Rhizobium lentis: one gene and its partner. The main gene of each other region encodes a partner of the protein of the gene in region 2 in a complex. Links are inferred from orthologs where the notes say so. Each region holds a gene or a part of one and is shown on either strand. Other genes may lie near its edges.

The links. The genes of interacting proteins can lie anywhere in the genome.
Region 1: the proteins of tldD (region 2) and J0663_RS12910 are in contact, whole or in part, in a solved structure (PDB 5NJ9), measured with the Escherichia coli proteins. The link is inferred for Rhizobium lentis from one-to-one orthologs.

Annotation. Positions count from the first base shown.
Region 1 is NZ_CP071454.1:2,683,230-2,686,317, reverse strand. Bases 113-3,063 are described here. They hold J0663_RS12910 (TldD/PmbA family protein), read right to left. Parts: upstream 2,286-3,063; coding sequence 939-2,285; downstream 113-938. Other genes in these bases: J0663_RS12905 (monovalent cation:proton antiporter-2 (CPA2) family protein), read left to right, coding at 2,405-3,063; J0663_RS12915 (3'(2'),5'-bisphosphate nucleotidase CysQ), read right to left, coding at 113-910. Outside these bases: J0663_RS12920 (DUF4170 domain-containing protein), read right to left, coding at 1-38; more of J0663_RS12915, read right to left, coding at 101-112; more of J0663_RS12905, read left to right, coding at 3,064-3,088.
Region 2 is NZ_CP071454.1:2,804,990-2,807,987, reverse strand. Bases 83-2,943 are described here. They hold tldD (metalloprotease TldD), read left to right. Parts: upstream 83-735; coding sequence 736-2,151; downstream 2,152-2,943. Other genes in these bases: J0663_RS13435 (NUDIX hydrolase), read right to left, coding at 2,703-2,943; J0663_RS13440 (GNAT family N-acetyltransferase), read left to right, coding at 2,166-2,657; J0663_RS13450 (invasion associated locus B family protein), read left to right, coding at 83-429. In the rest of the region: more of J0663_RS13450, read left to right, coding at 1-82; more of J0663_RS13435, read right to left, coding at 2,944-2,998. UniProt on the Escherichia coli protein: Metalloprotease involved in CcdA degradation. Suppresses the inhibitory activity of the carbon storage regulator (CsrA).

The DNA of each region.
Region 1 (3,088 bases), 120 kb from region 2 along the record:
AGATGCAAAAGCTGCTTCTTGTCACCGGATTCAGTCATTTTTTGTTCTCTTTCTGCCTAGTCTCCTCCGCCATCCCATCTGCGGGATTTTGACGGAAACGTCAACTGTCTCGTCGCTCGGCAAAAGCCGCGAGGAACTCATCGATGCGGGGCGCCGGCCCCGCACAGAGGACCTTGTGGGTGATGTCGGCGCTGTTGTAGACGACCGGCCGGCCTTCGAGGTCGACGAGGCCACCGCCGGCGCAGGCCAGGATCAGATCGGCGGCGGCAAGGTCCCAATCGTGTGAATTGCCCTTGACGAACGTGCCTTCGAGACGACCGTCCGCCACCATGGCGATGCGATAGGCGAGCGAGGGAATGTATTTCTGGCGCGCGACCCGGGCGCGGAACGCTGACGGGAAGGTCGTCAACAGGTCCTCGCCGATCGCAAGGCGGCTCGTCTCGTCGGCTCCGGCGGCGGAGACGGCGAGCGGCATGCCATTCTTCATCGCCAGCCCGCCCTCGACGGCCTGGTAGAGTTCTTCGAGCGCCGGCGCATAGAGCACGCCGGCGACGGGGCGGCCGCGATGCACGACCGCGACGCTAACGCACCAGACCTTCTGCCCGCTCAGGAAGGCGCGCGTGCCGTCGATCGGATCAACGATGAACAGCGTCTCGCGTGAGAGGCGGTCGGCATCGTCCTCGGTTTCCTCGGACAACCAGCCATAATCCGGCCGCGCCTCGCGCAGGATCGATTCGAGCGTCTTGTTGGCGGCGAAGTCGGCGGCGCTGACGGGAGAGCGGCCCTCGTTCTTCCACCAGACTTCGGGAGATTGGTTGAAGAAACCGAAGGCGACCGCGCCGGCCTCCTTCGCAGCATCGGCGATCAAGGCAAGATCGCTCTGCCAGCGGCCCTTTTCCCTATCGCTCATCCGATAATCCGTTCCTGCTGCCCGTTTCTCACTGTCCTGCGAGCGTCATGCCTTCGATTGCGAAGGTCGGCGCCGCGACGCCGAACTTGCGGTCGATATCGTTTGCCGGTGTCAGGCGCATGAACATGTCCTTGAGGTTCGAGGCGATCGTCACCTCGGACACCGGAAAAGTGAGTTCGCCGTTCTCGATCCAGAAGCCGGTGGCGCCGCGGCTGTATTCGCCGGTGATCATGTTGACGCCGTGGCCGATCAGTTCGGTGACGTAAAAGCCGTTGCCGACGCTGCGGATCAGCTCCTCCGGCGAGACGTCGCCGGGTTCCAGGGCAAGATTGGTGGACGACGGCGTGACGGTGCTGCCGCCGCGCACGCCGCGGCCGTTGGTTTCGAGGCCGAGCTCACGACCGGTCGAGGTCGAAAGGAACCAATGCTTCAGAACACCGTCTTCGATCATGACCAACCGCTCGCCGGAGACGCCCTCACCGTCGAAGGGGCGCGACGAAGGCCCGCGCACGATCAGCGGGTCGTCGGTGATCGACAGGCCCGACTTCAGCACCTGCTGACCCATCCGGTCACGCAGGAAGCTGGTCTTGCGGGCGACGGCGGCGCCGTTGATCGCACCGGCGATATGGCCGACAAAGCCGCGGGCGACGCGCGGATCGAAGACGACGGTGACGTTCTTGCCGGTCGGCACCTGGCGCGGATTGACGCGCTTGATCACTCGTTCGCCGGCACGGCGACCGATTTCGGAGGGATTGTCGAGTTCGGCGTAATAGAGGCGGCTGTCGAAGTCATAGTCGCGTTCCATGCCGGTGCCTTCGCCCGATATGACGCTGACGGAATGGCCGAAACGGGAGGCCATGTAGCTGCCTTCGAAACCGTGTGACGTCGCGAGAACGAGGCCGCCCATGCCGGCCGACGCGCCGGCGCCGGAGGAATTGGTGACGCCCTCGACCGCCAGTGCGGCCGCTTCGGCGGCAAGAGCCGCCTCGCGCAGCATGTCCGAGGAAACCTCGGTGGTGTCGAGCAGTTGTAGGTCGGGGTAGGATTTTGCAAGGCTCGCCTCATCGGCGAGGCAGGCGAAGGGGTCTTCCGGAGAAACCTTGGCCATGGCGACGGCGCGTTCGGCCAGCGCCTGAAGATCGAAGCCCGGATTGGCCGAAACGCTGGCGACCCGCTTGCCGATGAAGACACGCAGCGAAAAATCGTCGCTTTCCGACGATTCCGTTCCCTCGACCTTGCCGAGACGGACGCTGACCGATTGCGAGCGGGAGCGGACGACGACGGCGTCGGCGGCGTCGGCCCCTGCCTTCCTTGCCAGATCGATCAATTGACTTGCGCGGGAAAGAAGTGTCGAGGAATCGATTTCTGAGGACATGATTTGGCCTTTCCTTCGGCTTCCATTTATTGTGCACTCTCCCAAGCATCAAGGCCGCCGCCGCCGATTCTTTGTCAGGGCTGCCTGGATGTTTCCCGCCGTCGAAAGAAATTGCCAGAATGTCAGCGCCCAATGACCTTTTCTCCGAAACGATCCTGCTGCTTGGCGGCGCGGTGGTTGCCGCTCCGATATTCAAGAAGCTCGGGCTCGGCACGGTGCTGGGTTATCTCGCCGCCGGCATCGTCATCGGTCCGGTCTTCCATGGCATCACCGACGGCGAACAGATTCTTGCCGTCGCCGAGCTCGGCGTCGTCTTCCTGCTCTTCATCATCGGCTTGGAGCTGAAGCCGAGCCGCCTCTGGCAGATGCGGCGCGACATCTTCGGCCTCGGCACCGCGCAGGTAATGGTGACTGGGCTGGCGCTGACCGCGCTCGCCTGGTTTTCCCATGTGCTCGACTGGCGCGGCAGCATCGTCGCCGGCTTCGGCCTGGCGCTGTCTTCGACGGCCTTCGCCATGCAGATCCTCGAGGGCGACGGCGACGTCAATACGAGATACGGACAGCGTTCCTTCTCGATGCTCCTGTTCCAGGACCTGGCGATCGTGCCGCTGCTCGCGCTGATCACCGTTCTCGACGGCAACGGCAAGGGCAGCAGCACGCCGCTCACTGATTTTGTCGTGGCCGTCGGCGCAGTGGCGGCGATGATCGTCGCGGGGCGCTATCTGCTGACGCCGCTCTTCCAGATCATCGCCCGCACCGGCGCGCGCGAGGCGATGATCGCCGCCGCCCTCTTCGTCGTGATG
Region 2 (2,998 bases):
CCGGGCACGGTGAAATCCAATCACGGCGCCTGGTCGGTCGTCTGCGACAAGCCGGCCGGCGCCTCGGCCGAACAATGCGCGCTGATGCAGAACGTCATCGCCGAGGACCGGCCGGAAGTCGGGCTTTCCGTCGTTGTCCTGAAGACGGCCGACCGCAAGTCGAAGATCCTGCGCGTGCTCGCCCCCCTCGGCGTGCTCCTGCCGAACGGCCTCGGCCTCAATGTGGACGGCAAGGACATCGGCCGCGCCTATTTCGTGCGCTGCTTCGCCGATGGCTGTTATGCCGAGGTCGTGCTCGAGGACGAGTTGCTCAAGACCTTCCGCAGCGGCGCCCAGGCAACCTTCATCGTCTTCCAGACGCCGGAAGAGGGCATCGGCATTCCCGTCGACCTCAAGGGTTTTGCCGAAGGTTTTGACGCGCTGCCGTGAGGGCTGGCGGCCTGCCGTGGCTCCGCCTCTCAGAGCGGCACATAGGTAAGTCGCGACGTCTAGACTCCCTCTTCTTCCCAGCGGGGAGAAGAAGTTTTGGCGCGCCCTCTCTGTCCCTCGATCGCTCTCGCAGGGCATGTCCTCATCGGCGCGAACCGGACAGCAGGGACTTAGGCCTGGATGACCCTCGCCATATTATGCTTCTCAACAATGAATAATTCGAAGACAGGGCTTCACTCCTTATAAGGTTGAGCCCTATCTAGGGAAGAAGCGCATTCCCGAACGCATGCCCATTGGAGCCCCATCATGACCACCGATCTCCTGACGCTTTTCGACGCCGACGAAGCCACGATGCGCGGCCTTGTCGCGAAGGCGCTCTCCGGCGCTGATGACGGCGAGCTGTTCATCGAGCATGCGCAAGCCGAGGCGCTGACCTTCGACAACGGCCGGCTGAAGGGCGGAAGCTTCAACACCGAACAGGGTTTTGGACTGCGGGCCGTTGCCGGCGAGGCGGTGGGTTACGCCCATGCCGGCGACCTCTCGGTGGCGGCGCTGAAGCGGGCGGCCGATGCCGTCGGCGCGGTGACGCGCGGCTATTCCGGCAGCTATGCCGCCGCGCCCCAGGGCACCAACAAGAAATTTTACGGCGACCAGAATCCGATCGGCCAGCCGAGCTTCGAGGAGAAGGTCAAGGTCCTGCAGGATATCGACGCTTATCTCCGGGGCAAGAACGACAAGGTGCGGCAGGTGACCGCTTCGGTGGCGGCGAGCTGGCAGGTCGTCGACATCCTGCGCGCCGACGGCCATCGCGTCCGCGACATCCGGCCGATGACGCGCATCAACATTTCCGTCGTGGTCGGCGAAGGCGAACGGCAGGAGAGCGGCTCCTACGGCAGCGGCGGGCGCATCGGCTTCGGCGATTTCATCGCCGAGGGCAGCTGGCAGTACGGCGCCGACGAGGCGTTGCGCCAGGCGCTCGTCAATCTGGAAGCGATCGATGCGCCGGCCGGCACGATGGACGTCGTTCTCGGCTCCGGCTGGCCGGGCGTGATGCTTCACGAGGCTGTGGGCCACGGGCTGGAAGGTGATTTCAACCGCAAGAAGACGTCTGCCTTTTCAGGCCTTCTCGGGCAGATCGTCGCCGCACCCGGGGTCACCGTCGTCGACGACGGCACGATCGACAACCGCCGCGGCTCGATTACCATCGACGACGAGGGCACGCCATCCGGCTACAACGTGCTGATCGAGAACGGCAAGCTCGTCGGCTATATGCAGGATCGGCAGAATGCCCGGCTGATGGGCATGGCGCCGACCGGCAACGGCCGCCGCCAGGGCTATGCCCATGTGCCGATGCCGCGGATGACCAATACCTATATGCTCGGTGGCGACAAGACGCCGGAAGAGATCATCGCCTCGGTGAAGAAAGGGATCTATGCCGTCTCCTTCGGCGGCGGCCAGGTCGACATCACCTCGGGCAAGTTCGTCTTCGGCTGCACCGAGGCTTATCTGATCGAAAACGGCAAGGTCGGCGCGCCGATCAAGGGCGCCATGCTGATCGGCAACGGCCCGGACGCGATGAAGCGGGTGTCGATGATCGGCAACGACATGAAGCTCGATACCGGCATCGGCAATTGCGGCAAGGCCGGCCAGTGGGTGCCGGTCGGCGTCGGCCAGCCGCATCTGCGCATGGATCAGGTGACGGTCGGCGGCACGCAGGCCTGAGGCGGGAGGATCGGATGGCGGACATCGAAATCAGACCCTTTGCCGCCGGCGACGCCGATGCGGTGCTGTCGGTGATCCTGCCGATCCAGCGCGAGGAATTCGGCATCGACATAACAGCCGATGCGCAGCCTGATCTCCGCGTCATCCCGGATTTCTACCAGTCCGGCAAAGGGCAGTTCTGGGTCGCCGTCAAGGACGGCGCCATCGTCGGCACGGTCGGGCTCAAGGACATCGGCAACAATCAGGCGGCGCTGCGCAAAATGTTCGTCTCAGCCGAGGTTCGCGGCCGCGAACATGGCGTGGCGGCGCTGCTCCTCGATCGCCTGATCGCCCACGCCAGGGATGCCGGCCTCACCGATATCTTCCTCGGCACGACGGACAAATTCGTCGCCGCCCATCGCTTCTACGAGAAGAACGGCTTCAGCGAGATCGCCAAGAGCGCCCTGCCCCGCTCCTTCCCGCTGATGGCGGTGGACAGCAAGTTCTACCGCTATAAGGTCGGGTGACGAAAGAGAACGGTGTCGTTCCCGAACCGTGCTCGGGTTTCGACATCACACTTTCGGTGGCTTCAGCACCGTTCTTTCAACCTTGCCCAATAGGCTTTTCAGTTCGGGCTCGCGAACGAACACAGCGGCTTCGAGCGGTGGCAGCCACTGGCTGCTTCGCTGCTTTTGTTCCGGAAAATTCTCATCGATTTCTCGGGCCTCCAGGAGATGGACCTGAACGATCGAGGGAACGCGTTCGCCGTCGGCGCGAGTCTTGATATAGGTATAGAAACCGAAGGGGCGCTTCTTGGCCTTACCTTTCACACCGGCTTCTTCCCAAGCCTCGCGTTCGGCAACTTGAT